Regions from separate parts of the Paenibacillus sp. FSL K6-2393 genome, predicted to be linked through region 2. Evidence: predicted binding sites of a transcription regulator. Region 2 holds the regulator's gene; the other holds the start of a gene.
The links. Region 2 encodes LexA, which represses DNA repair genes until DNA is damaged. Its sites were predicted from a motif close to CGAACATATGTTCG; they were not measured.

Region 1: the regulator LexA is predicted to act here: its motif matches at 10,334-10,347, upstream of MHI14_RS20720 (DNA polymerase IV).

Annotation. Positions count from the first base shown of each region.
Region 1 is NZ_JBBOCU010000001.1:4,702,581-4,718,121, forward strand. Features, by position in the region: gene MHI14_RS20670 (Cof-type HAD-IIB family hydrolase) at 1-266, opposite strand, end outside; gene MHI14_RS20675 (pseudouridine synthase) at 534-1,280, opposite strand; gene MHI14_RS20680 (RsmB/NOP family class I SAM-dependent RNA methyltransferase) at 1,286-2,983, opposite strand; gene MHI14_RS20685 (thioredoxin family protein) at 3,205-3,753, shown strand; gene MHI14_RS20690 (DUF309 domain-containing protein) at 3,972-4,454, opposite strand; gene MHI14_RS20695 (GTP pyrophosphokinase) at 4,441-5,256, opposite strand; gene MHI14_RS20700 (quinone-dependent dihydroorotate dehydrogenase) at 5,391-6,488, opposite strand; gene MHI14_RS20705 (hypothetical protein) at 6,743-6,880, shown strand; gene MHI14_RS20710 (L,D-transpeptidase family protein) at 6,923-8,365, opposite strand; gene MHI14_RS20715 (ferredoxin) at 8,583-8,825, opposite strand; gene MHI14_RS20720 (DNA polymerase IV) at 8,943-10,244, opposite strand; gene cimA (citramalate synthase) at 10,775-12,394, shown strand; gene MHI14_RS20730 (TlpA family protein disulfide reductase) at 12,515-13,066, opposite strand; gene MHI14_RS20735 (M67 family metallopeptidase) at 13,294-13,785, shown strand; gene MHI14_RS20740 (exonuclease domain-containing protein) at 13,771-14,508, opposite strand; gene MHI14_RS20745 (DUF294 nucleotidyltransferase-like domain-containing protein) at 14,505-15,541, opposite strand, start outside.
Region 2 is NZ_JBBOCU010000001.1:2,900,610-2,916,150, forward strand. Features, by position in the region: gene MHI14_RS12815 (aldehyde dehydrogenase) at 209-1,510, shown strand; gene lexA (transcriptional repressor LexA) at 1,616-2,242, opposite strand; gene MHI14_RS12825 (LysM peptidoglycan-binding domain-containing protein) at 2,539-2,916, shown strand; gene MHI14_RS12830 (DUF896 domain-containing protein) at 3,012-3,221, shown strand; gene MHI14_RS12835 (hypothetical protein) at 3,347-3,856, shown strand; gene MHI14_RS12840 (HAD family hydrolase) at 3,885-4,676, shown strand; gene MHI14_RS12845 (ABC transporter permease) at 5,266-6,195, shown strand; gene MHI14_RS12850 (carbohydrate ABC transporter permease) at 6,208-7,080, shown strand; gene MHI14_RS12855 (ABC transporter substrate-binding protein) at 7,408-9,042, shown strand; gene MHI14_RS12860 (GntR family transcriptional regulator) at 9,145-9,819, shown strand; gene MHI14_RS12865 (cupin domain-containing protein) at 9,916-10,461, opposite strand; gene metH (methionine synthase) at 10,641-14,081, shown strand; gene rnz (ribonuclease Z) at 14,158-15,096, shown strand; gene MHI14_RS12880 (hypothetical protein) at 15,237-15,371, shown strand; gene MHI14_RS12885 (TIGR01457 family HAD-type hydrolase) at 15,453-15,541, shown strand, end outside.

The DNA of each region.
Region 1 (15,541 bases), 1.8 Mb from region 2:
CCTTGTCCATCTAAGGCAAAATGATGAACCACCTCACGGGTATCCACTTGCGCCGTTACGGCACCATTATGTGTAATCACATATCCATCCAGTCCCATCTGCTCCATAAAAGGAATCGTGTTGGCAGGACCTCTACCTGAACACAGAACGATCTCTGCTCCCTGACGGGAAGCTTTGATCAAGGTCTCCTGAGTCCATTCGGTTAGTTCATGATGATCATTCAGCAGTGTTCCATCTACATCAAGTGCAATTAATTTATAAGTCATTCTGGCTTCATCCTCATCTGTTAGTAGTCGCACCCACCCAAACCCTCCCTTCCGAGGGAGGGCCCCAGAGGGCTCTGCCCTCTGGACTCCCGTCTTGCTCACCGGTGTTAGGTCGGGTCTTGCTATGTCACGGTTGGCGTAGGAACGCTTGTTGCCGGGCACACCGCTGGTTAGCGGCGCTCCCGCCCAAGCTTAACCGGGACCATTACGGGCAGGGCTTCGCTCTCTGCCCGGCTCCCTGCTTCACTTCGTGAAGGTCGGGAGCTTTTACTTCCGCAGAAGGCTTAACTCGTCTGCGGTTAGTTCACGATAACTTCCGATAGCAAGATCGGAAGCTAGTTCAAGCTCACCCATGGCTACGCGTTTCAGATAGATCACTCGCTTGCCTACCGCCTGAAACATACGTTTTACCTGGTGAAACTTCCCTTCGTGAATAATAAGCGAGATCGACGAGATCGTGCCTTCTTCCGTTTCTTCCTGACCAAGTATGGTCAGTTCAGCAGGCAGCGTCTCATACCCATCATCCAGCTGTACACCATCTTTGAAACGTTGTATATCCTCTTCATCCACGTTTCCCAGAACACGAGCTTCATAGGTTTTGGGCACATGCTTGCGTGGAGATAACAGATCATGAGCAAGTGGACCATCATTTGTGAGAATGAGCAGTCCTTCCGTATCCTTATCCAGTCGTCCAACAGGAAACGGATTGAAGACCCGATCCTCTTTACGGAGCAAGTCCAACACCGTCTTATCTCTGTTATCCTCGGTAGCAGACACGACACCCGGAGGTTTATGCAGCATCAGATAGATCATCTCCCGATACACAATCCGCTCCCCATCGGCTTCAATGACGTTGACCTTGGGATTCACCTGTACACCACTGTCTTTCACCGCTTTGCCGTCCACATGGATTCTGCCTTGTTTCACCATCTTTTTGAGTTCACTTCGTGTTCCCACACCCATATGGCTTAATATTTTGTCCAGACGCAGCGTTTGTTTGCCTTTTCCACTCATACCAATCATACCGATGTCCACCTCCAGCCTGCCGGATATTCATTCTTCAGCACACCATCCAGCCATTTTCCCCAGCCAGCGGCATAACCATCTACACATACAAGAACGTACCCTTTGGCAAACGTATCCGCCTTGAGCACCACTCGTTTTTCTTCAATATTTAACGTTTCACCCTTGAGGTACCTCACGGCTTCGCCATCAGCGGACGACAGATTTACGCTACGCAATGCTTCAGATGCATTCAGAGCACATGCAAGCGGGTGGGACGGAACAAATCGCCCATTCTTGATCGTGCCCATAAACCAGCCTGGACGAATGACTTTCAGTCCCTCCAACCGAGCTGCACCAACCGAGGATTGATACACACGATCTCCATAACATACCGTTTCTCCAGTTAACTCAATCTCCAATTGTTCTTTCATAAATGAAGTGTAGATCGCAACCGGATCAATACTTGCCGGATCAGTTCCGCGTCCCTGACCCCGTTCCGATTTACGTCCACCGTGATCTTTACCTTTTTTGCTCTGTCTACCCGAATTCTTGCCGCCACCAGCCTGTCTGTCATGGGACTCTCGGGATTCAATTCGCAATAAACGTTCCTTTTTGCGATCAGCCTTGGTCATAGCAATTGAAGAAGCAGCAATAGAGTGATCCTTGTTCCCCTCTACTTCAATCCTGGACACATCCACGACCTGTCCATACTCCATTGCTCCTTCTTTAACTACTCCAGGTTGATCTGTTTCTATTCCTTGCCCTGCACGATGCTGCAACACAGCGACATAATGTCCCTCGCCTTCCAAAAGGTGAGGCCACAATCTTGCGGTGCCACGCGTTTGCCCCAGTACAGCTTCCGTCTCATCCGCCTTCTCAGGCATCATCTGACGAACCCATTCCGGACGTCCTGGAGCAAATCCTGTCTCTTCAGGAATGTAACTTATTACGAAATCACTGTTTACATTCAGGAACTCCGCAATCATCGCTTCGTTCTCCTCCGGCGCAAAAGTACATGTCGAATATACGATGGTTCCTCCCGGGGCTAGCAATCGTGCCGCAGTTTCAAGAATATCGCGCTGCATGAGCACACATTTTTCCACCGAATGATGTTCCCACGATTTCACCATGTCTTCATCCTTGCGGAACATGCCTTCACCTGAACAAGGCGCATCAATTAATACTTTGTCAAAATAATGAGGAAATGCATTTGCGATCCGCTCGGGCGACTCATTCAAAACAACGGCGTTACGCACCCCGTACAATTCCACGTTCTTGGCCAGCGCTTTCGTGCGTTCAGCATGGATATCGTTCGTGACAAGTACACCCTTGCCTTGCAGCTTTGCAGCAATCTGTGTCGTTTTTCCTCCCGGAGCAGCACACAGATCAAGCACGCGGTCTCCAGGCTCCACCTGCAATAACTCAACTGGAGCCATTGCACTTGGTTCCTGTATATAATACAGACCTGCATGATAATAAGGGTGCAACCCCGGTTTAACACCATGAGGTACATAGAATCCTGTCTCACACCACGGAATAGGTCTTAGGTCAAACGGAGCGATCTCATCGAATTGTTCCATCGATATTTTTAACGTATTCACTCTCAGTCCCGCATGAGGAGACTGTTCATAAGATTTCATAAATTGTTCAAACTCATCACCCAGCAAACTTTTCATTCGCTCAGCAAATATCAAAGGTAACTTTACACCCATATTCCCACTCATCCTGTCTTGGTAAGATTGCAATATCGTTTTATTTTATCATATCCAAGCTTTGCTTTCCTATCATATCGTATCTATTCCACTACAGCGTGTAATGTAGTATAATGGCAAGTAGATTGATTCCTGAGCAAAAATTCGGGTGTTTATGCATATTATCCCAACCTTTATTTTTGCCCAAACTATATTTCGATATGATCGATGGGGGATGTCCAATGAAATCCAAGAAGAAAAAGAAAAGTGCTGCGATCCTTATATTCCTGGGTATTTTAATCATTATGATTGCAGCACTGGTTGTCGTAGACCAGCAATCCAAGAAACAGATGGATTCAGTGGAAAATGCTTATGGAATCGCTGCTTCCAAGCTTAATCCAGCTACACGGGAGCTACTTAGTGATCCCAACTATCAACAAATTATTGTACCCACTGATCTCAAAGCCAAAATCGATAACAAAGACAGCTTTTTTGTTTATTTCTTTGCTTCCGACTGCTCGCATTGCCGTGCAACAACACCTCAGTTGATGCCACTGGTTGACAGTGAAGGTATTGAGCTTCCGCAGTTCAATCTGCGTGAATTCGAAGCAGGATGGACCGATTACAATATCGAGTTCACGCCTACACTCGTCTATTATGAGGCTGGTGTCGAGAAAGACCGTATGGTTGGCGGACTGAAAGAGAATGGCAGTGACCAAGGCTACACACTGGATGATTACAAACAATTTTTCCAAAAATATAAAGGTAGTGCCGCTCCTTCAGCAAGCTAACTGATAGATCAGTTTCCACAAGTATCTACAATCAGGCACTTGTATCACCAGACACTGTTCTGTTGAAGGACAGGCTGTGCCACCTGCAATCATCTGGATATGACGCAACATTCAAAAACACCCCGATCTTTCCCTTTACAGGAATCGTCGGGGTGTTTCATATACATGGAACTTCATATCCATGGGATGCTCATTTGGATGTTAACGCTGATAACAGCTTAACTTTTACCCTGATCCATCGCCTTCATCTTCTCTTCGTATATTCGCCCTCTGGTAGGACTCCGGCGTTGCGGAATATTAGGTTTTAGCTCAAGCGATCTTCTAGATATCTCCTGTTCTAAGACCTCATCAACAATTCGTATGGACAAATCCCTGTAAGTCACAGACTGAACATCTGATAGGGACAGTTCCTTCACGATTTCCTGTACATCCCGTACCAAAGTCCCAAGGTCAATGCCCAGAATTGTAGCAGGATAAGATTCCAGAAGATCAAGCGAGCTCTGTAACATCATCGTTCCTCCGCGGAGATTGCCATTCCGGAAGTGGTATAAACCAACCGCAATTTGCAACAACCCTTTATAGAGAGAATCCCGGTTACGTTCAAGCCACAATTCTTCCAGCACCTCATGGCACTCGAAATAATCCTGATCCCGATTGAAGTAGATTAAGTAGTCAATGTACAGTGGCTCATAGATGCTCATCCGGGTTTTCGCCCTTTCTGGCGTTGTTCAGAAGTTTCTTCACGTCATCGAGCAAGTCTTTGAGCCCTTCCATATCATGCCGTTCCCAGTAATCGTTAAATCGCTTCTGTGCTTCAATCGCTTCGCTGACAAGGTGGTAGAAGTACAATTGATGAATGATATTCAATGTTCTTGACACGATATTGGAATCATCCTCAAATGCCTTCTGCGCCTCCAAAATCTGTAGACGAATTGCAGACATCTCATTATCCAGTACAAAAGCGGCCTCAGCTGTTTTTTTCAGCCTGGCTCGCATGTCATCCGGTAAGCTCTCCCGAAATTTGTAACTCAGAGAATGTTCAATGGTAGCCCAGAAATTCATGGCAAGTGTCCGGATCTGAATCTCGGCCAATACGATCTTTTGTCCCAGAGCCGTCTGAACGGGATACTCAATAATCATATGGAAGCTGCGATAACCGCTCTCTTTGAAATTCGTAATATAATCTTTCTCAATGAGTACCGTGAGATCCTTGCGGCCTCGAATGTATTCGGCAACCCGACGGATATCGTCTACGAATTGGCACATGATACGGATACCTGCAATATCCTCAATGCCTGTCTCCACGTCATCAAGCGACACATTCAGTCGTCTGGATTTCTCCAGAATACTGGATATTTTTTTGACACGACCGGTAACGAATTCAATCGGGGCATACTCTTCCCGTTTTTTCAGCTCCGCCCGCATTGTCTTAAACTTGACTTTTAATTCCTCTACCGCTTGTTCATAAGGAAGTAAAAATGTACCCCAGTCTCTACCGTCCATGCTTATGCCTCCTGTCTCTATAGCGTCCCCTGTTCTATTCCATTATACATGATGTTTGGTGGGGGGAAGAGTCCCGAACCATTTTACGCTCTTCCATGCTTCTATATTTTCAATCCGGGGATCCACATTCCTTCTTAACGATGCTCCGCACCAACCGCTTCAGAGATATGACGATAACCGTCCTTGCGCAGTAACTCACGCAGACCGGCATGAATGCGCCGATTCACCTCAGGTCCTTCGTAGATTAATGCTGTATATATTTCGACCAGACTTGCTCCGGCTTTAATTTTCTCGTAAGCATCCTCACTTGTGAAAATACCACCTGAACCGATGATCGGAAGTTTGCCTTCAGTCTGACGATAGATCTGGCGAATAATCTCCGTAGAACGCTCACGCAGAGGTTTACCGCTCAGACCGCCAGTCTCTTTTGCATGTTGGTGGGAAAGTCCTGTACGACTGATGGTTGTGTTCGTTGCAATAATGCCAGCAACACCGCTGTCTGCAATTGTGCGAACCATATATTCAAGTTCCTGATCATTTACATCCGGTGCGATCTTCACCAGAACGGATTTGGTCGCTCCGCCCGCTCGTGCATGTTGCACGTTCATCTCGTTCATAACCGCAGCGAGCAGTTCCTTCAATTCATTCCCATGTTGCAGATTACGCAAATCCGGTGTATTTGGTGAACTGATATTAACCACGAACAGATCAGCATAATCGTATAATGCCTGAATGCACTTCGAATAGTCCAGGTGAGCTTCCTCATTAGACGTTGCCTTATTCTTGCCGATGTTAACAGCCACTGGAATACGCCGATCCTGTAGACGTGAAAGTTCTCCTGCCATCGCTTCCGCACCCAGATTGTTGAAGCCCATCCGGTTCACCAAAGCCTCATCTGGAGGCAAACGGAACAGCCGTGGTTGATCGTTACCTGGTTGTGCAAGTGGCGTCACGGTTCCCACTTCCATGAATCCAAACCCGATGGAAGAAAAGCCCGTTACGGCCTGTCCGTTTTTGTCAAGACCCGCAGCCAGACCAACAGGTGTAGGGAAATGACACCCAAACATGTCAACAGCCAGATCAGACGTTTCACGAACGCCGTACATCACACGCAGTCCGGAAGGAACCGGACGGATGCTGCCCATGCCACTAAGGCCGCCAATAATCAGATGATGGGCCTGTTCAGGGTCCATTTTGAACAACAAAGGTTTAGCAAGACTTCTGTATAACAAATCACTCACTCCGTTCTGTTCCGGTACGCCAAAAAGCCGTTTTCCGTCTTTTCATATGTAAAAAAACACTCTACACACAAGTCTATCTGTTTCTTATTAAAAAGGAAAGTAGTTTGCGCATAGACAGCACAAATCGAATAATACAAAATGCTCACAAGAAATCCACCCGCCCACTGGAAATGACGAGTTGAATTCTTTACAATGAGAGCATGGTTACTCTACACCAGTTCTATTCCAATAAGGAGGAATAACTCATGGCTCCCAAACGTAAACCACCTGCATTACAGCAAAAGAAAGAAGAAGTGAATCGCAAAGCCATTGCATGGACTGCAGCCAGTGTAGGCGGCTTGATCATCATCATTGGTGCTCTTATCATTATTGCCAACATGTAGATGATTCAGGCTGAATCCATCTGATTCTACATATCAAACAGATCAATTCAGCCAGTGATACGTTTTGTTCGGATTATTCTGCTTTGGAACAAGCGTATGCTGATAACGCTGCTTTGCTTCTGGAACAAGCGTCAGATCTGGCAGTACATCTTCTCCAATACGTACCGGAGTGCCTTGCGGAGCAAGAGCGAATAACTCTTCTACATCTCCTGTACGCATTCTCACACATCCAAGGGACTCATCCAGTCCGATACTGTCTGGCTCGCTGGTCCCATGGATGGCATAATTTGTATTCGAGAGCTGCATACCTCTGCTTCCAAACTCACCGTTCGAGCGCCCATTCGGATTGACCACTTTATCTGTAATGACAAATGAACCCTCCGGTGTTCGATCACCGCCAAGTCCCACATCATACATACGAACAATGGTATCCCCACTGATTAATGCAAGTTTATGTTTATCCTTATCAATGACAATCTCCAGCGGTTCCTGCAAAAAAGGCTGACCTCCCAGCGTATCTGCAAAAGCGGCATTTTTGCCTTGAGACAAATTCGAAGATGTTGAACCGCTCTCTTTACCATTTGAATCGCTCTTTCCTTCCTGTGCCTTTCCTTGATGCAAAGCTAACAGCTTCGGAAACATCTCGGTCATCCCTGGCGCAGTCTCTCCCAGAATATTATTTGGAAATGGCTGGGCCATTTGCGTTACACTCTTGGGCCAAGCGTCATTTTTTTTGCGATAGGCAACGATTGCACTTGATAATGATGCAGCGGCTTCCTGCTTGGCGGTCCACGCCAAGGCCATCTTTTTGATTTTCGGCGTAACTTCAGGAGGTTCACAGTTACATTGCTTGGCATCATAACTCTGTGCAGTTAATTTACCACTTGTATTAGTTTGTACTACGTATTTCACAGGCATATTTCGTTTCCATAAAGACCAGTCATCCGAGGTTTGCATACCCAGTACAGCCGAAGTCTCTACTTTTGGGCCAGACCCGGACCAGGCAGCTGCGAGAGCAGCCTCGCCATGGTTGCCTCCACCAAATGCCGCAGCGGTGAACACATTACTTGGTGGAATGGATGCGGTCCTAGCCTGTTGATCCGCTCCTACTGGGTCAGGGATTTCATCCGTGGATTCCAGTGCTGCTGACAGTGCATCGGCCGCTTCACGACTGAAACCCGGAGCGTCCGCAGGTGGCAGACCTGCCAGCACAAGCAGCATGAACAACGTAAGCCACATTTTGCGTCTACGTTGTTTTTTCTCTTTTTGCTCAGACATCTCCACCAATTTCTCCTGATAGTCCACCCAGATGTCAGCAGGAGCTTTACTGCGTTCAAATGCTTCGTAAACCTCGCCCGCTTGCTGAAAACAATAATTGGCTTTGGCCTCCTGTCCTTCGCCCAAGTACTCCTTTCCAAGCAAGTACCAAGCCATTTTATTGTCTGGATGTTTCTTGACATATGTTCTTAGATGAGTATTTTGCATCCGATCCTCCACTATTCACCTTTTTCCGTATATCATTATATATCGGCATAACCAGGCGTTGAATCCATAGGACTTGAGTACCCGGTGGAAAAAAGGGTTTTCGACAATAATCGTCCTTGATTCACATGTCATAAGATCACAGTTAAATGAAGACAAAAAAGCACCTTCCCTTGTCGTTAAGACAAAAGAAAGTGCTCTGTGTTCATTCAAGAAATACTTAACCCTCTTTATTGAAAGGCTCATCCGCTACTTTGATTGAATCTGTAGGGCAGCCATCGCATGCATCCTGCATATCGTCAAACAAGTCGTCTGGAATAGCTTTGATACCATGGTTAGCATCGCCGTCAAAGATAACTTCTGCCAAACCTTCATCATCGTAATCGTAGATGTCAGGAGCCGTTGCTCCACAAGCGCCACATGCGATGCATGTGTCTTTTTCAACCCAAGTATATTTACTCATTTACATTCTCTCCTCCTAAAATTCGAAACGTACAGTGTTTTTATCTAGAAACATATTAATACAAAGTAAGGATAATTACAAATCATTTTGCAACCACAAGTCTCTATTATCCCCTATTTAATCAAGACTTTGCAAGTTATCTTTTTGCAGGGAAGTACCGCGCACTTTATGATTACGAAGCAGCACGGAAGGATCGTCTCCAAGCATACCTGCGGTCACAACAGCATTCTCACCAAATTTATCACGTAACTGATCCATAATCCGAATCAGATTGTCCTTCTTGGGCTTCTGCTCATATTCGAACAAGTCCATCTGTACAGCGGATTCCTCTCTTGGAATCAGGTTCTGAAGTGTCACACCGAGCATGCGTACAGGCTTGCCACTACCCCAATGCTTCTCAAATAGTTTACAGGCCTCACGGTAAATGACCGTTGCATCCTCCGTAGGAACTTCCATCAGACGTGATCGGGTGATTGTCTTCATATCCGGTGTGCGGATCGTAATCTGAATCCCCTGGCTGAACATTTCGTGCTTGCGCAACCTTCTGGCTACCTGATCACTTATATTGAGGAATACCCGATGAATCTCATTCATATCCGATACATCCGCCGGTAAAGTGGTTGTATGCCCAATGGATTTATTGGCTTCCCGTTCCGCGTGAACTGCGGAATGGTTAATGCCATTCGCAGAATTTTTGAGCCATGTTCCATTAACTCCGAATAGTTCGGTCAACATGTTCTCATCCGACTGGGCCAATTGACCAATCGTTTCAATGCCCAGTTTTTTCAGCTTTTCAGCCGTTTTTTTGCCAATGCCAAACATCTCGTTGCATGGTCTGTGCCAAAGAATCCGGGGTACGTCCCTCATGCGTAAAATGGAGATACCGTTCGGTTTTTTCAGATCCGAAGCCATTTTCGCCAATAATTTGTTGGGTGCAATGCCAATGGAACATGGCAGCCCCAATTCATCCTTGATTCTACGCTGAATGCTCTCCGCAATCTCCATTGGATTCCCGAATTGCCTTGAACCTGTAATATCAAGATAACATTCATCAATGGATGTAGCCTCAAGTTGAGGGGTATAACTATACGCAATCTGCATGAAAGCTCTTGAATATTGACGATATAAATGAAAATCAGGACGAATCACAATGAGATCAGGGCACTTTTTCATGGCTTGGTGGACAACCATACCTGTTGAGATGCCTCGATTACGAGCGGCATATGAGCAGGTTACAATTACACCCTTTCGCAGTTCACTGCTGCCCGCAACGGCCGTTGCTTTTCCTCTATATAAATCTGGTTCCTCGGCTTCATGTACAGAGCAGTAGAAAGCATTCATATCGACATGCAGAATCACCCGTCCAGCTGTAGGGTAGTATTGATCCACATTCGCTGGAGGATTGCCGTCTGAAGACATCATGAACCCCCGCCCTTTCTTGCACACTAATTAATGAAACGAATTTCTTTCTTCTATAGTATATCAAACCCGTTATGTTAATTCAGTCACGAACATTTATTTTCTGCGAGAACTGATCAGAGACCGAATAATTAACCAGCCTACACTCACAAAAAGGATCAATGTGATCAGCGCAATAACCGTATTTTCCCATACAAAACTCAAAATCAACCCTCCTTTTCTTCCATATATTCCAATTAAAACTCAATAATAAATTATAACATACATCCGGATTATGATTAACATCCTTCTTTTTGCTCTAAAATCCGTTAATTGTTACATGAAACTGCGATTTCTATGTAGCATTTGGCTATAATGGTGCTATAATAATTAATTATACAAATTGACGACTTTAGGACAAATCAGCGCACCCAATTTAACACAGTGTAGCGTTGCCGAATCGAAGGATTCGTCCACTAACGTACTTAACAGCTTTCCCAACTTACAATCCAATCTTTTAAAAGAGCGCTTTATCTCAAAGGAGGATCTTCATGTCAAAGGCCATTTCCATCTTCGATACGACTTTACGTGACGGCACACAAGGGGAGGGTGTCAGCTTATCGGCAGACGACAAACTCAAAATTGCCAAGAAGCTTGATGACCTGGGTGTCCATTATATTGAAGGCGGAATTCCCGGCAGCAATACCAAGGACATTGAGTTTTTCAAAAGAGTCAAGGAATTAAACCTGAACGCAAAGGTTGTTGCTTTTGGCAGTACCCGCCGTAAAGGCAGCGTTGCTAGTGAAGACGCCAACCTGAAGCGCATGATCGAATCTGGTGCTCAGGCTGCAACTTTGGTCGGTAAATCATGGGACTTCCATGTGCATACCGCTTTGCAGACTACATTGGAAGAAAACTTGTCCATGATCTATGATTCCATCGCCTATCTGAAACAAAATGGTATGGAAGTGATCTTTGATGCAGAACACTTCTTTGACGGATTCAAACATAACCCAGAGTATGCTCAAGCGGTCTTGACCAAGGCTCACGAAGCTGGAGCGGACTGGCTCGTCATGTGTGATACCAACGGCGGGACCATGCCAAACGAGGTACATGAGATCGTATCCACACTGCATAGAAGCCTGCCTCATGCACATCTCGGCATCCATACACATAATGATTGTGAACTGGCTGTAGCCAACACACTCAGCGCTGTACAAGCCGGAGCCCGTCAGGTTCAAGGAACAATGAACGGTTATGGAGAGCGTTGCGGTAACGCCAATCTCGCGTCCATCATCCCGAACCTGCAACTGAAACTTGGCTATGAATGTGTTACTGAGGATTCCATGAGACAACTTACAAACGTGGCTCGTTATGTTAGCGAAATTGCCAATGTAAATATGCCGATTAATCAGCCTTATGTCGGCAATGCTGCTTTTGCTCACAAAGGTGGAATTCACGTCTCTGCCATCCTGCGGGATTCCCGTACCTATGAACACATCGTGCCTGAACTGGTTGGTAACAAACAACGTGTGCTGGTCTCGGAACTTGCCGGACAAAGTAACATTGTATCCAAAGCTCAGGAACTGGGGCTTGAGTTCGATCCAAGCAGTGCCAATTCACGTCAGATTATTGAGAAAATTAAAGACCTGGAGCATCAGGGTTACCAGTTCGAAGGTGCAGATGCTTCGCTTGAATTGTTAATTCGTGAAGCGAACGGTGACATGAAAGAATTGTTCACTTTTGAATCATTCAAAATGCTTGTAGAGAAAACGGCGGGAAAATCTGTTGTTTCCGAAGCTTTTGTCAAAGTGAATATCGCTGGAACAAGCGCTTATACCGCTGCTGAGGGCAATGGTCCGGTTAACGCACTCGATAATGCGCTTCGGAAAGCGCTGGTGCAATACTTCCCTTCACTTGCCAATATGCATCTGTCAGACTACAAAGTGCGTGTACTGGATGAGAAAGATGCCACAGCCGCCAAAGTTCGTGTATTGATCGAATCCAAAAATACGGAAAATACATGGAACACAGTTGGTGTATCCGAGAACGTAATTGAAGCAAGTTGGGAAGCTCTTGTACACAGTTTCCGCTATGCTTTGCTTCAAGAAAAATTGCAGGATGAGCCGGGCACACTCCCTATTCCTGCTCATGGGATAAGTAATCATTAAAGTGTATGTTCAAAAAAGGCTTTTTTTGAACAGGCTCTTAAAGCTTATTTCCCGGAAAATAAAAAGGAAGCCTCTGCACCCATGATTCATGGATGCAAAGGCTTCTTTCTTTGCAGAAAATTAATTCGCAATTAACTTTTCAATCTTACGCTCCAACTCTTTTTCGGGCAGTATGCCCAGAACAATCTCCTGTATAACTCCTCTGGAGTCAATCAGAACATTCGTTGGAAAAGCCACCCCATTGTATTGAGCATACACAGTCCCCTTCTCATCCAAGGGAATAGGGAATGTCAGTTGGTACTCATCCACAAAAGCTTTGGCATCTTTGAGTTTATCGTATGACGTTACATTAACCCCATACATGTCAAGCTTATCCTTGTATTTCGCAGCCATTCTGTTCAGCTCTGGAGCTTCCTGCTTACACGGCTCACACCAGGATGCCCAGAAACTGACGAACGTGGCCTTATCTTTGGCACCGCCCACACTGTACGTCTTTCCATCCATTGCTGTCAGAGAAAAAGCAGGTGCCAGAAGACCCGCACGTGGTCCCGTCTCTGTAGGCATCGGTTCTTCCTGCTTAAAGACGGCTGCAATGCCGTCACCCGCATTCTGGGCCAGTGCAATACCAACCAGCAAGACAACACCAAGGAGTATGTATATGTTTCGTTTCATAACCAGCCACCCTTTTATATAATTAGCATATTGAAACTGAAACCGTAATTTCTGCACATGCTAAGTGTTTTACCACGCTCTATCACAGTTCACCAGAACATGATTGCCAAATGTTCTCTTTATTATTGTACCCTTTTCCTTTAAAATTTTACAATCCGGATTACAGAAAATAAAATGAAAAAGGACTCCTGCCTAAGCAGGAGCCAAAGAGAGAGGGGTGAATACAAATGGCAGCACTTCACGGGCAGCAAAACGTCTTCTACATCCCTTCTTCCGTAGAACAAGAGATGTCAAAGCACATGTTCCTTTCGCTGCCGCAAGAAGCCTGCGGGGTTATGCTGGGTGAAACCGCAGCGGGCGGTATACGAATCAGTCGGTTTCAGCCCATTCGTAACGTAGCACCTGACCCGCTGCACCATTTTACTCTGGACGATGCCGAATGGATTCGGTGCGTATTCTCCGAGCCCAAGCTCATTGGCATCTTCCATTCTCATCCGGAGACCAGGCCTGTTCCTTCCTTAGAGGACTTGCAAGCTCTTCCGGCCTTCGCCGGTTTGCTTCAGATGTACCTCATCGGCTCACCCGACCTAACAAGCGGGTTGCGATCTCATATGCATCTGAACGGTTATCTGATTGAACCCTCGAAAAAACCGCAAGATCCGGCACACCGCGTTGTGCCTTCATACAATCTGCTTCCCGTTCCGTTATGCGTGACTTAGCTGGGTATACAAATCACCCAAGGTCTCCACATTTTTACGCATCATGTCCTCCAAATAACAGGACCATAATTGTGCAGTCATTTTGGAATCTTCCAGTGCATGGTGACGCCCATAGATCGGAATGCCTCTGGATTCCAGCAATTCATCCAGACCATACCCCGGCCTGCTCGGTTCAAGCCAGCGGGCCAACATCATCGTATCGATTAAACGATGTGTCAGCCTTACCTTTGAAGTCCGCCACAGAGCCGCATTCAGAAAAGCTCGGTCATGCGCACTTGCGTGCGCAATCAGAACATTTCCACCTACAAAAGACATGAAATCATGCAGCCCTTCCAGCAAAGTTGGTGCGTCCAGCGTCATCTCCTGCGTAATACCTGTAAGTTCAGTAATATGTTCCGGAACCGCAGTCTTGGACTGCACCACCGTATAGAACTGTTCTCCTTCCAGTACCACACCACCATGTATACGGACCGCACCAAATGAGATAATCTCATCCCCATGCTGGGGCGAAAAACCCGTCGTTTCCAGATCAAATACAACTGCGTCCAGCTCATTTAGAGGCGTATGCAGAACCTCAGGTCTGCGCTGTTCTCTCATCATAGAGCGGATAAACGCCATGTGTTGCGCCGTAGGGGCTCCCATAATGGAAGCGATGGCGGAAGGAACCCCTCCCTGACGCAGCGAATTCCAGAATCCTGTATTGCCCCTTGCCGGCTCTCTCATGGACGTCTCCTTTCTGCAAAACGCAACTGTCTTTGCAAAGCACGATGCACTCGTCGTACCAACCCGAGCGTATCCCTGAGCTCATAATGAATCTGCTTTTGTTTCATCTGTTTCTCATCCAGGAACCCACTGCTATGTTGCAAATCCCCTTGGATGACAACCGGTGTACTTCGGCGAAACTTCAAAGCGGCTAAGAAGGCCCGCTGGCATGCATCCAGTAATGTAAATGGAACAGCTTCAAGTGAATTCAATCTCTCCATTCTTTTTAACGTCGATGACTCCTTGATCCCATGTTGCAAAGCCAAATAACGGGCACTGTTCACCAGCGGAATGTACAAACCATACTTAACATCAAATCCGCCTGCATGTTCACCAAATCGTTCTGTGACCACACGTCCAAGTACATTTAATGTAGCTTTATGTTTAACCGTATTGCGAAGAACTGCATCCGAAAGTTCAGGAACCAGTCTGAACTGTTCATAAAAACTCGTGATCCATTCCTCCGCCAGACTTTGCTCACCTGCAACAAAACGCATGTCTGAAGCAATAATGAGATTACGAACGGGCTCCCAATTCAGATCCGAGCTCCAATCTGCTAATTGATGCTTCCATGACGCCAGCGTTTTTCTCCAGAGTGGCTCAGAGCACATGACTTTGCCTTCGCATTTGGCGTAACCAAGCTCTTCCAACATATCCGTCATTCGCTGTCCGAGCTGAGCAAAATATTCCTCTTTACCTTCATGCGGAGTATCGCTAATGATCATGCCATTATCCTGATCACTCCATAACGTTGCTTCTTCCCTGCCGGAACTGCCAAATACGATAAAGGCATAGGGGACGGGAGGTTGGCCGAAGCCTTCCTCAACCATCCCCTGAATGCATAACTCTACTGCTTTCCGTGCAATCCGGTCATGCAGTTCATTTACCGTTTGGTACCACTCGATCGGCGACAAGGAAGCGGACAACAATTCCTGGAGCTCGTTCTGTAATATCACACGTGCCTGGCGCAGTTCTTGAGAAGACACCGCACCAT
Region 2 (15,541 bases):
CAAAAGATTTAAATCAAACTTCCTTAGAAATTCTGATAGCCACGAAATAGAAAGGAATACTAACATTCACTCTTTTAAAATTCAAACCATCATTCCAATATATACAAATGGATGTTTCATTTGTATGTTGAAAGTTTCATATAGAAGAGGTATACTTTAATTAAATTTTGAGCAATTTAATTTTAAATAATTAATTGGAGATGTTAATATGGATCAAGCAAAACAACTAGTGACAGAACAACGTACATTTTTTTATACAGGACAAACTAAAAATATCGAGTATCGAATTAATGCTCTTCAACAGCTTAGAAAAGGAATTGAAAAGTATCAGCAACGGATTCAAGATGCACTTCGGGCAGATTTGAACAAATCTGAGGCGGAAGCTTACGGTTCCGAGATTCGCATTGTTCTGGGTGAACTGGATTTTGCATTAGAACATCTGCAGGAATGGGCTGCACCCAAACAAGTTCCAACCAATTCGGCTATGCCGGATGGGGTGAGCACCATTTACCCTGAACCATACGGAGTGGCTCTTATAATTGCACCTTGGAACTATCCTTTCCAACTGGCCTTTGGTCCACTGATTGGAGCAATTGCAGCCGGTAACTGTGCAGTTATCAAGCCTTCTGAATTAACACCAGCCGTATCTCGTCTGACGTATGATCTGATTCAGGAGATATTCCCTCAGGAGTATATTGCCGTTATGGAAGGGGAAGTTGAAGCCAGCACAGTATTGTTGAAAGAGAAGTTTGATTATATTTTCTTCACAGGAAGCACAGGTGTTGGTCGCATTGTTATGAAGGCAGCTGCTGAGCACCTGACTCCTGTAACTCTTGAGTTGGGCGGTAAAAGTCCTGCTATTGTCCATAGTGATGCAGATCTGAAGCTGGTGGCTCAGCGTATTGTTCGTGGTAAGTTCCTGAATACAGGGCAAACTTGCGTTGCTCCGGATTACTTGCTTGTACATGAACAAGTTCATGATGAATTGATCAATCTGATTGGCGCAGAGATCAAATATAAATTTGGGGACGATGTGTTACAGAACGCTGATTTCCCGCACATTGTCAATGCGCGTAACTTTGATCGGTTGTCGGGGTTCCTTACAGATGGCAAAACGCTGATTGGTGGACGTTCTGTACGTGAGCAGTTGCTCATTGAGCCGACTGTACTTGGCGATGTGAACTGGGAATCAGCTGTCATGCAAGAAGAGATTTTCGGTCCGATTCTTCCTGTATTTACGTACAGTGACCTGGATCCTATGCTGGATGAGATTGTTCGCCGGCCAAAACCATTGGCGTTATATCTCTTCACACAGGATGAGCAACTGCAGGATCAGGTTCTGAATCAAGTATCCTTCGGTGGGGGATGTATTAATGACACACTTTCTCATATGACTTCACACTATCTCCCGTTTGGTGGTGTAGGAGAGAGCGGTATGGGCTCATATCACGGACAACAGAGCTTTGATGTGTTCTCGCATCACAAGAGTGTTCTGAAACGCAGTGAATAATTAGCCGCTAAAATAACATAAACATGAAAAAAAGAGGTTGTCCTGTTGATCAGGACAACCTCTTTCGTATTTCATTACATCTAGTTTTGTTACTCAAGTTAAATATTAATGAATATCTCGGAAAAGGCCAATGACTTTACCCAGAATACTAACATGTTTCAAACGTAAAGGTTCGAAGGTCGCATTCTCCGGTTGAAGGCGAATATGATCTTTTTCTTTATAGAACGTTTTCACTGTAGCTTCATCGTCTTCAGTCATTGCAACGACGATATCACCGTTATCAGCAGTTTGCTGTTGACGGACAATAACATAATCTCCGTTAACGATTCCAGCTTCCACCATACTATCTCCGACTACTGAAAGCATAAACACTTTCTGTTCGCCTACATAATGTGTAGGAAGAGGGAAGTAGTCTTCAATGTTCTCAGTTGCAGTGATTGGAACCCCTGCTGTAACCTTACCAACGACAGGAATACGTGCAACGCTATGAGCAAATTGATGAGAATGCTCAGATTCTTCCTGGCTCAAAAGCTCAATGGCTCTTGGCTTGGTAGGGTCGCGTCGGATCAAACCTTTTTTCTCCAAACGATCCAAATGTCCATGTACTGTTGAGCTGGAAGCCAGTCCAACCGCTTCACCAATTTCCCGTACGGAAGGAGGATACCCCTTCAACCGGACTTCATTTCGTATAAACTCCAGAATAGCCTGCTGCCTGCTGGATATCTTCGACATACCGTATCAACCCCATTTTAGTAACGTTTGGGAAAATTATAACATAGAACCTCCGTTCGTACAAACATAAGTTCTAAATAAAATGGCATTAAATCAGTGTTTTTTAACTTTTAGAACCGAATTTGTCCAAAAGGCAGAGCATAATACTGCAAATGCTTTGCAAAAGAACTTCAATTAAGAAATTTCTCCTTCAAAAAAGAAGCGAACAATTGTTCTAAAAATCTATTGAACAAAACAAGTGTTCGTGTTATATTGATTTCAACAGATAGGAACAAACGTTTGGAGGCGGGTATTTAATGAGATATTCTACTTATCAAAGCATTTATGAACCAATGAATTCGGAACTGGTGAAGACTAAAATAGGGAACTACAAGAATGTTTTAGCGCGTTTCAAGATTTCTTCATGGATGTTAAAGGTAGCCATTACCTCTTTGATTATATTTATTGGATGTAGCACCGTTTTAACTGTATTTGCTGGCAATGAGAATGATGTTCTGCCTGGAGGAAAGATAGCTATTTCACAAGGGGAAACATTATGGAGTATTTCTTTGGAACATAAACCGACGAATATGGATACACGTATTTATATAGAAGCAATTAAGAAAGTGAATCAACTTCATACAACTTCCATCCAAGTGGGACAAGTACTAGCTCTACCGCAATTTGCAGAATAAAATGCACATCAATGAGTGTTAACGCGTGTCAGCTTGACAAGCTGCCTTTATAATGGCAAAGTTAATATGACTTTGTATTTTTGGAGGGGACAAGCTTGGATATAGATAGTCTGGTAGCACGCATTAACGAATTGGCTCGTAAGCAAAAGTCCACTGGATTGTCGGAGGAAGAACTTGCTGAACGTGCCGAGCTAAGAGAGATTTATTTGAGCAATATTCGCAGCAATTTCAGACAACAACTGGATACCATTGAGATTGTTGATGATGAGAATGACAAAGGCCACCAAGGCAAACTCAAACACTAACGAAACCTAATGATATCATTATGATATTTAGGTTTCTTCCTGTTATTTTGAGTGTGCAATTTATAGGGGGAAATGTTGGTTTGCAATTATGTAAGCCGATACAAAGACACATAAGGGGGATTCTCATGTCGCGTTCGTTCGAGAGAACGGTTAAGAAAAATTCCAAGCAGTTAAATCAGCAACGCAAAAAAAGTGGTCAACCAATCACAGGTACACCAGGTGAAGAAGTCTTTAAGGGGCGCAGCCTGTTGTTCCCTATATTTTTGATCGGTCTCGCCTTTTTGTATCTGTTTATGAGCACGTTCCTTGTGCAAGCTCCGATGACAACCTGGGACTGGGTGACGATGCTGCTTTACGTATTTTTGGCAGTCATCTTCATGCTTCGCCGTCCATACATCAAGATTAGCAGTAATCGGATTATCACGACGAAGGGTAATCGTGAACGTTCAATCGGGGTTGACGATATTGTCAAATTCAGAATTGAACCAGGTACAGTTGTTATCGAACATAACAGTCGCGGGAAAAGATGGGTGTTCACCAAGTTATTGAACCGTTACGATACAGATGCGATTGCAGAACGTTTGCTGAAGTTTGCAAAAGCACACCAGATCACCGTGGAAACCGTCGAAAAGTAATTATTGCATAAAGGGGTAGATGATCGGAATGGCGTTAAAAGCGATTTTGTTCGACCTAGATGATACTTTATTGTGGGATGAGCGTAGTGTTCGAGAAGCTTTTCATGAGACTTGTCTAATTGCAGCGCAAGAGACTGGGGTCAAACCAGAAGAACTTGAAGAAGCTGTTCGTAATGAGGCACGTGGACTGTATGAATCATATGAAACCTTTCCTTTTACCAAAATGATTGGAATCAATCCGTTTGAAGGCCTATGGGCGAACTTTACTGGTGGGGATCAACCTGAGTTCCGTCAGTTGGAACAACTTGCTCCAGTTTACCGTAAAGAATCCTGGCGTCGTGGCTTGTTGAAGTTGAGTATAGATCGGGAAGATCTTGCTGAACAGTTGGCCGCGCAGTTTGGAGTAGAACGGAGATCCAGACCTCATGTATACGAAGAAACGATGGACACCTTGCGCCAGTTACAAGGAAAGTACAAACTGTTGTTGTTAACGAACGGTTGTCCTGCTTTGCAACAAGAGAAGTTGGATGGTGTACCTGAATTGACTCCTTTCTTTGATGAGATTATTATCTCGGGTAACTTCGGAAAAGGAAAACCAGATCCGTCGATATTTGAACATGCTTTGAATAAACTGGGTGTTAAACCCGAAGAGAGCATGATGGTTGGAGACAAGTTAACGACTGATATTCGTGGTGCTTTATCATCTGGCATCCAATCCGTATGGATTAACCGTGAGCATAAGACCAACAATGAAACGTATGCGCCAGACCATGAAATAACGCATTTATCGGAATTAAATCAGCTTATTGCTAATTTCTAAGCAGATCAGCTATAACATCTTTCCTCAGCACCCTGAGACATTGGAAGCTTCTATGAACGATGATGTCGTTCTTGAAGTTACCAATGTTTTTTTATTTGAGCTTGTTGACTAAATTACCTTGTTAAAAGAGATCTCCATTTTTTTTACTAAAAGTTATTGAAATTAGGGGGAAGCTGGATTAGAATATAACTAACATACTAGTATGACTAGTATTTAGATTGTCCTAAAGCAATTTCTTTTTGACTTACTTCATTAAAATGGAAGCAGGGAGTTATTGCTAATTATTTTCTATTGATTGTAAGCGCTTAATATTTTGAAAAAGCTTATTTCGATTTGGAGATCACACCACTTAGTAAGTGCTAATTAATGATGTGAAGCACCTTGGATTGTGTGATTTTACATAATACATCAAATTGATATCGCTTACATTTGGCATTTATCTATTTCGTAGTGGGGGTGAAGTTGAAGGATTGGTTGTCTTCTACAAGAGGAGAAACGATGGGAGTTGTACATGAATTACTCTTACTTATCAAGTCCTGGATCGGAGTGAAAACACATGGAGTCGGAAACCGCTAAAACAACGTTAACCATGACATCTTTACGTAAAGAGAGCAGATTACGAACGGCAGCAACTTTGTTCCGCAAAGACTGGCAGCTGTATTCACTATTAATCCTTCCCATCATCTATCTCCTTATTTTTAAATATGGGCCGATGATTGGTAATGTGATTGCGTTCAGACGTTTTGTTCCCGGGGGAAGTATATTTGGAGAAACGTGGGTTGGATTAAGGTACTTCAAAATGTTTATTGAGGACCCTACCTTCTGGAGAGTATTCGGTAATACGCTGATGTTAGGCGGACTTGCGTTACTCTTTACATTCCCGGTTCCAATCATTTTTGCCTTGATGCTTAACGAAGTGAAGAGTAAACGATTCAAAAAGTTTGTACAGACCGCGTCATATTTGCCTCATTTTCTGTCCATCGTTATCGTTGCGGGTATGATCCTGCAGCTGACAGCAGTGAATGGTTCCATTAATGGGCTGGTGGCTTTCTTTACCGGAGACAATATTCCTTTTATGCAGCGGGCTGAATGGTTCAGAACAATCTATATCACTTCTGAGGTATGGCAGGGTATGGGTTGGGGAGCAATTCTGTATCTGGCTGCACTGACAACCATTGATGATTCTTTGTATGAAGCTGCGCGTATCGATGGTGCCAATCGGTGGAAGCAAACGATTCATGTAACAATACCAGGGATCTTGCCAACGATTGTGACGTTATTGATTTTGAACATGGGTAATTTCCTGGCTGTTGGATTTGAAAAAATCTTACTCTTGTACAACCCGTTGATCTACGAGACATCTGATGTGATCTCCACTTACCTTTATCGGGTCGGATTGGAATCCAGTAACTTCAGTTATGCTACCGCAATTGGCTTGTTCGAATCGCTGATCGGTCTGATCCTGGTGTTCTCCGTAAATGCCATCTCACGCAGACTGACACAAAGAAGCTTATGGTAAAGGAGGAGCATCATGCAGGAATCCAGATCTTACAAGGTATTTAAAGTATTCAATGTCATCTTTCTGCTGTTCGTGGTATTCATAACACTCTATCCATTCTTAAATGTCGTGGCACAATCCTTCAGTAGTGAGTCCTATATTAATTCCGGTAAGGTTAGTTTGTTTCCAAGAGGATTCAATGTGGAGACATACAAGACCATCTCGCGTGACAGCATGTTCTGGACCAATTATAAAAATACGATTATCTACACTGTAGTAGGTACGTTAATCTCCATGTTCATGACGACTATTTTCGCATATGCTCTGTCCAAAAAGAGGTTGATGGGTCGCAAGTTTCTGACGATGTTCGCCGTATTCACGATGTTCTTCAGTGGTGGATTGATTCCAAACTATGTCTTGATTAATTCCCTTGGGTTCAACAACACCATGTGGGCACTTGTTGTTCCTGGCGCAATTAGCATATACAACATGCTGATCATGAAGTCATTTTTTGAAAATATGCCTGAAGAACTGGAGGAAGCTGCCTCCATAGACGGTTTGAACACCTACGGGATCTTGTTACGCATTATTTTGCCGCTTAGTAAAGCAGTTATGGCAACCATGGTGTTGTTCTACGCAGTAGGTCATTGGAATTCCTGGTTCCCAGCCTTTCTGTATTTGGACAAAAAAGAACTGTTCCCGGTCACCATTTATTTGCGCAATATGATTGCAGGAGCGACAAGCGGGGCATCTGCCGGTGCAACCTCAGCTGATAACCTGACACAGATTGCTGCCAATATTAAGTCAGTAACGATGGTATTAACCATCTTGCCGATACTCACCATCTATCCATTTGTCCAAAGATACTTTGTAACCGGTATCATGTTAGGGTCTGTTAAACAGTAATACGCAGCATCTATATAAATTGAACTAAAGATGATTTACACGGAACACTCCGATGACAGAATAACCTTTCAATCGCTGTTATCCCCAGATTTTTTCGATTCCCTTTTTAAAAGGGAAAATCCGGTGATAGCATATGCTTCCGATGAAGCTTTCTTTCAGAAAGCTTTAAGGCGAGCGCTTCGCTTTTTCAGGTTTTTTCTGTCCTCTCCGTTTTATGTAAATGAATAGTTCAATTTATATAGAAAGATTCACATGATTACTTTTAGTGATTGATTAAAAAGTTTTAAGGCAAGGTCAACCTAAACCAAATTCAGGGGGATAACCTAAATGAATCAAAAGCCACGTAAGTTTGTTGGTAAAATGGTGTTGGCAACAATGATGACCGTTGTTCTGGCAGCATGTAGCAGCGGTACCGGAGCTGGAGGTGACATCACAGAAGTTCAAACCAAGGCAGCGATGGAGACGTACAATGTAGGGGATACATTCAAGGCGACTGAGCCATTTAATCTCTCCATACTATATAGTGATCAACCTAGTTATCCATACAAAAAAGACTGGTTACTTTTTAATAAAATTACCGAACTGACGGGTGTTACGCTTGAGCCAACGATTGTACCCATGAGTGATTACCCTCAGAAGAGATCTCTGTTGATTAGCTCTGGTGATGCACCACTGGTTATTCCGAAAACGTACCCTGGTGAAGAGTCTGCATTTGTATCATCCGGTGCGATCTTGCCAATTAGTGATTATATTGATTTGATGCCAAATTTCAAGGATAAAGTGGAAAAATGGGGTCTAGAAGATGAACTTGAAGGACTTCGACAGGAAGATGGAAAGTACTATGTACTCCCGGGTCTGCATGAAGAAGTATGGCCAGATTACACACTACTCGTAAGAACGGATGTTTTTGAAGAAAATAACATTGCCATCCCGACCACATGGGACGAATTGTATGATGCAGCGAAGAAACTGAAAGAGATTTATCCGGATTCCATTCCGTTTTCGGACCGATTCCAATTTAATAGTACGTTGAACATCGCTGCTACTGGCTTTGGTACCAAGGCTGGATGGGGTTTTGGTAACGGATTGACGTATAAGGAAGATCAGGATGAGTTTGTGTACACGGCTACAACACCAGAATACAAAGAGATGCTAACGTATTTTAACAAGTTGGTATCCGAAGGGCTGCTCGATAAGGAGAGCTTTACACAGGATGATGATCAGGCTGTACAGAAATTTGTATCCGGCAAATCATTCATGATTAATGGTAATTCCCAAACGGTGGTGCTGCACCGAAATGATATGAACAAAACGCTGGGAGAAGGTAAATACTCAGTTGCAAAGATTACAGTACCTGGTGGACCAAAAGGGCAATTAATGTCCGGCTCCAGACTTGAAAACGGTGTTATGATCTCCGGGAAAATTCAAAAAAGCGAAAACTTCAAAGCTATTATGCAATTTATTGATTGGTTATACTACAGCGATGAGGGTCAAGAGTTTGCCAAATGGGGCGTTGAAGGCGAAACATTTACCAAAGAGGGCGGAACACGTAAATTGGTAGAAGACGTGAACTACAATGGCTTGAATCCGAAAGGAACGAAAGACTTGCGTATTGACTATGGATTCTCTGGTGGAGTATTTGCCTACGGGGGTACCACAGATCTGCTGCAATCGATGTTTAGTGAAGAAGAGTTGAAATTCCAGCAAGACATGAAGGATACCAAGGAAGTGATCCCGGCAGAACCACCGATTCCTTACTCTTCAGAGGACCGTGAACGGGTGACACTTCTGAGTACACCACTGAAAGACTATTCGGATCAAAATACACTTAAATTTATTTTGGGTGAGCGGAACTTGTCTGAATTCGATACATTTGCCAAAGAGCTGGAGAGTCAAGGTTTATCTAATTATCTGAAGCTGGCAAATGATACGTACAAAGCCTACAAAGAAAACAAGCAATAATATAGTTGATGTTGGCCAGATTACCGTTTCACACCGATATATAAGTGGAACGGTAATTTGTGCTAAGATGAATGAATACGGCTGATAGAAAGAGGTCTAGGCATGTCACTTAATCAAAAAATTAGAGGCTCGACCCGGGCATATTCATATAACCTGTTAAAAGAACGAATTCTTCATCTGGAACTTAAGCCGGGTACCAAGATTTCAGAGAAAGAGATTGCAGATGAACTGCAGGTGAGCAGAACACCCGTGCGAGAAGCATTCATGAAGCTTGCTGAAGAAGAACTGCTGGACATTATTCCCCAGAGTGGAACGATCGTCTCTCATATTAATCTGGAGCATGTGGAAGAAGGCAGGTTTATGCGGGAGAAGATGGAGAAGGAAATCGTGACTTTGGCTTGTGTTTCTTTTCCTGAAGAGTTCAGATTTCGACTTGAAACCAACATTGCAATGCAGGAAGTCTGTATAGGAAAAAACAATTTCTATCGGCTTTTTGAACTGGATGAAGAGTTTCATCAGATTTTGTTCCAGGGCACGGGGAAGCTGAGAACATGGAAAATGTTGCAACAACTGAATATTCCGTTTAATCGGTTGCGTTTATTACGTCTAGCGGAGGACTCCAACCTGGAGGTCATTATTTCCCAACACAAAGAGATTTATCGGCTTATCACAGAGCGGCAGACTGAGCAAGCTGTTCAGGTGATGGAAGCTCATCTTAGACTAGTTGTTATTGAACAGGAATCGATTAAGGCGAAATACCCGCATTATTTTATATAATGCAACGATGTTGTATAATACTCTCCATATGCATATGCGAAAACCCCTGTTCAATTGAACAGGGGTTTTGGTTAAGCAAGTTGTAACACGAGAGTGTTAGGCTTGTTTGATAAAAGTAGGATCAGGGTATGGATCTGCAATCCAGCCATCTTTTTCGATGAACAGACGTACAGCAATAATTTGTTTATTCTCCATTAAAGTGAAGAAGTGCGGTGTATTCTCAGGTACAGAGATAACGTCTCCTGGAGACAATTCTACATTAAAGTAGCCTACATCGTCTGTAGCTTTGATAACAAAGATTCCTTTACCAGCGACAATTGCACGAATCTCATCTTCAGCGTGGGTGTGGATCTCTTCGAACTTGGCCAGCTTTTCTTCGATATCTGGTGTTTGTTCGGACAGCGTGATGACATCCCAGATCTGGTATCCACGACGTGCAGCCAAATCTCTGATTTCATAATCGTAAGTTTCCAAAACCTCAGTTTTCTGTTCATCAGTTAATCCAAAGTTATTTTGCAGATCAGTGTTCAGTTTGGATGCGTCCCACTTCTCGTATAATACTTCGTATTTGTTCAAGAAATTTCGAACATTTTCGTCACCAGTGATGCGTTCGTTCGTATTTCGGATAACAATTTCAGCCATGTTCTTTCCCTCTTTTCCACTTGGTTTAATTGAATTATATCGGATTGCTTTGTTTTTGTCGATTCTCAAATTCCGTTCATATTCGTGCAAACCCGCCATCTTTCGGGATCAAACCCGATCTTTCACATTAAGTTAGTTTCTGTTAAACTAAGATTTAACGTTTTGCGGGGGTGAAGATATTGGATAAGATTAGTCTACACGATGCATTAAAACAACGAATATTAATCCTCGACGGTGCAATGGGGACCATGATTCAACAAGTTGATCTGACTGGCGAAGATTTTGGCGGCGAAGATTTGGATGGATGTAATGAAATGTTAGTGCTTACTCGTCCAGAGCTGATCCAGCGCATTCATGAAGAATATCTGGAGGCTGGAGCCGATTTAATCGAAACCAATACATTTGGTGCCACATCCGTTGTACTTGCTGAGTACGATATTCAGGATCGGGCACGTGAGATCAACCTGGAAGCAGCCAGAATTGCGAAAGCGGCGGTTGATCGTTTCTCTACACCTGAATCTCCACGTTATGTGGTAGGTGCGATGGGACCAACAACCAAAACACTGTCTGTAACTGGGGGAGTAACGTTCCAGGAACTTATCGACAGTTATTTGGAGCAAGCGCTTGCTTTAATAGAGGGAGGCGTTGATGCGCTACTACTCGAAACCTCACAGGATACCCTCAATGTAAAAGCAGGCAGCATTGGAATTCAGCAGGCCTTCGAACAGAGTGGCGTTACACTGCCCCTGATGATATCAGGAACGATAGAACCGATGGGTACGACCCTTGCGGGTCAGAACATCGAATCCTTTTATATATCCTTAGAACACCTTAACCCAATTTCGGTAGGACTAAACTGTGCTACGGGTCCTGAGTTCATGCGTGATCACATTCGCTCGCTTTCTGGAATGGCATCGGTTGCCGTTAGTTGTTACCCGAACGCGGGTCTTCCGGATGAGAACGGTAATTACCATGAGTCACCAGACTCGCTTGCTCAGAAGATTGGTGCTTTTGCCGAACAGGGCTGGTTGAATATTGCTGGTGGATGTTGCGGGACAACCCCTGCACATATTCGGGCGATGCGCGATACACTTGCCCAGTACCCCCCAAGAGAAATGAACGGAACACATCCACCGGCATTGTCTGGTATAGAACCAATCTACATTGAACAGGACAATCGTCCGTACATGGTTGGTGAGCGTACGAACGTGCTGGGATCACGGAAATTCAAACGACTCATTGTAGAAGGCAAATATGAAGAAGCTTCGGAAATTGCTCGTGCTCAAGTGAAAAATGGAGCGCACATTGTTGACGTGTGTGTACAAGATCCGGACCGTGAAGAGTCTGAAGACATGGTGAAGTTCCTTGAACTGGTTGTGAAAAAAGTTAAGGTTCCTCTCATGATTGATACGACGGATGCTTCAGTAATTGATCTGGCCCTTCAGTACTCACAAGGTAAAGCGATAATTAACTCCATTAACCTTGAGGATGGCGAAGAGAAATTTGAGTTGATTACGCCGTTGCTTCATAAATATGGTGGTGCGGTTGTTGTCGGAACGATTGACGAACGAGGTCAGGCGATTAGTCGGGAAGACAAGCTTGACGTAGCCAAGCGCTCTTACGATTTGCTAGTGAACAAATATGGACTCAAACCAGAAGACCTGATTTTTGATACGTTGGTGTTCCCGGTTGGTACCGGAGATGAACAGTACATCGGTTCAGCCAAAGAAACCATTGAAGGTATAAGAGTTATTAAGGAAGCGATGCCTGAATGTCATACGATACTCGGTATCAGTAACATTTCATTCGGACTGCCTGAAGCAGGTCGTGAAGTGCTGAACTCTGTGTTCTTGTATGAATGTACCAAAGCAGGTCTCGACTATGCCATCGTGAACACAGAGAAACTGGAGCGTTATGCGTCCATTCCAGAAGAAGAACGCAGGCTCTCGGAAGAGCTTTTATATAACACGAATGATGACACACTGGCGGCGTTCGTAGCGGCGTTCCGTAACAAAAAGGTTGAGAAGAAGGAAAAAATCTCGAACCTTTCATTAGAAGAGCGTCTCGCTTCATATGTAGTAGAAGGAAGTAAAGAAGGATTGCTGCCAGATCTCGAACAGGCACTTGCCAAATACACAGCACTTCAAGTGATTAACGGTCCACTGATGCGGGGGATGGAGGAAGTAGGTCGTCTCTTTAACAACAATGAGTTAATTGTAGCTGAGGTGTTGCAGAGTGCGGAGGTTATGAAGGCTTCTGTAGCATATCTGGAGCAATTCATGGAGAAGAACGAGACTTCGGTTAAAGGCAAGATCATTCTGGCCACGGTCAAGGGCGATGTGCATGACATCGGTAAAAACCTGGTTGAAATCATCCTGTCTAATAACGGTTACCGGATCATTAATTTGGGTATAAAAGTACCACCAGAACGTATCATTGAGGCGTACCGAGAAGAAAAAGTCGATGCGATTGGCCTCTCAGGGCTATTGGTAAAATCAGCGCAGCAGATGATTCTGACCGCTCAGGATTTGCGAACAGCAGGTATTGATGTACCTATTATGGTTGGTGGCGCGGCGCTAACACGTAAATTCACCAAAAATCGTATTCGTCCTGAATATAACGGAATGGTTGTATACGCTAAAGACGCGATGGACGGTCTGGATCTGGCGAACAAATTGATGAATCCCGTTTCACGTGAAGCGATGCAACTGGAGATGGAAGCAGAAAAAGAAGCTGATGCTTCAGGTGCTGTAGCTGTTCAGACTCTTCCAGAGCTTACGCGAGTGGAACGTTCGGATATTGCTGTAGATCATCCGGTTCTTGTCCCGCCTGATCTGGAGCGGCATACAATGCGTAACTACCCACTATCACATATCCTGCCATATGTGAACATGCAGATGTTACTTGGACATCATCTGGGATTGCGCGGTTCGGTAGAACAACTGCTTGCTTCAGGTGATAAGAAGGCTACCGACCTGAAAGCAGTCGTGGATGATATTATGCAAGAGGCTGTGCGTGACGGGATTATTCAGGCGCATGCCATGTATCGTTTCTTCCCTGCTCAGTCCAGTGGTAACAGCATCATCATCTATGATCCAAAGGACACCAGCAATATCTTGCATACCTTTACGTTCCCACGTCAAAAAGTCGAGCCGTTCCTGTGCCTGTCCGACTTCCTGAAACCTGTTGAATCCGGTCAAATCGATTACGTTGGTTTTATGGTTGTTACGGCCGGACACGGCGTGCGTGAACTATCCACTGCGTGGAAAGATCAAGGGGATTACCTTCGCTCGCATGCTCTGCAATCCGTAGCGCTTGAAGTAGCAGAGGGATTAGCTGAGCGTGTGCATCATATGATGAGAGATATCTGGGGATTCCCTGATTCTGCTCAGATGACCATGAAACAACGTCATGGGGCACGTTATCAGGGAATCAGGGTATCCTTTGGATATCCGGCTTGTCCGGATCTGGAAGATCAAGGGCCGTTGTTCAAGTTGCTGCAGCCTGAGGATATCGGTGTGGAATTGACGGAAGGTTTCATGATGGAACCTGAAGCATCTGTATCAGCGATGGTGTTCAGCCATCCGCAAGCCAAGTATTTTAACGTAGAAAAGGCATAAATCAGTAGAGTGTCAGGCAAAGCCCTCCGCAATGTCGGAGGTTTTTTGCTGGCAACAGAAAGAGGTGCGATCCAGAATGGAACTATATTTCCTGGGAACTAATGCTGGTGTACCTACGCTTCAACGGAATGTAACTTCCATTGGGCTACGCATGTTGGATGAGCGCAGAGCTTTGTGGTTGTTTGACTGCGGGGAAGGAACGCAGCACCAGATTTTAAGTTCTCCGCTTAAACTGAGCAAATTGGAGAAAATATTCATTACTCACCTGCATGGTGATCATGTATTTGGACTTCCAGGACTGCTTTCGAGCAGAGCCTATCAAGGTGGCACCACACCATTAACCGTATATGGTCCGCCAGGTACGGAACGAATGATCAGTACAACAATGGAGCTTAGCCAATCCCGGGTGAACTATGATTTGAATATCGTGGAACATACGGGCGGCGTCCTGTTCGAGGATGACAGTTTTATCGTGGAAGCTGCTTTGCTTGAGCATCGGATTGACAGCTATGGATACCGGATTACGGAAAAAGATCGTCCAGGAAGCCTGGACCCAGCCAAACTGGCGGAATACGGTTTGAAACCAGGCCCATTGTTCGGCCGGCTGAAACGTGGAGAAACCATTACGCTGGATAACGGTGATTCGCTTCGTCCAGAAGATGTATTGGGAGCGCCAAAACGAGGCATGGTGATCACCATATTAGGTGATACACGTCCATGTGACAACGTACAGCCACTTTCCATCAATGCAGATGTACTTGTGCATGAAGCTACATTCATGCATGATTTGGCCGATACAGCGCATGAGTACTATCATAGTACTTCTAAACAAGCGGCAGAAGCGGCTAGAGCAGCCAATGTAGGGCAACTAATCATGACTCACTTCAGTTCACGCTATAAGGATGAGGATCAACTTCAGCCACTTTTGGAAGAGGCGCAGTCCGTATTCCCGAATACCAGACTTGCAAACGAACACCAGCTTATTCCTGTCGTGCATCGCAAGCAAGAATCTTAACCCTGATTGCGTACCAGTGCACGGCTAAACACGTCATATAAAGATCCGGGTAATTGCACGGGACTGAGGGAGAGGAACTCCCGCGGTCCCTTTTGCAATCTGGTCAGAAAGCGTGTAGGATGGGCAATATGAAGAGGGAAATGATTCAAATTATTTTCCGGGAAAGCGCAGGAAATGACAAGCTTGTACAGAAGACGCGCGAGTTAAACCGTCGGTGTTCGATCCGGTTCGACTTGTTGCGTGCATATGTCAGCAAGCCATTATTTTTTGCCTGAATACATAGGTTCGCGGTCAAGTTCGAGGTAAATGATTAAGGACATGAAATGTTAATGGAATGAAGAAAGGAAGTGCTGTGTGTGATTAAGGCCTATCTGATTGACTTGGATGGTACGCTCTATCATGGCAGACATCGTATCGAAGGAGCCGATCAGCTTATTCGAACACT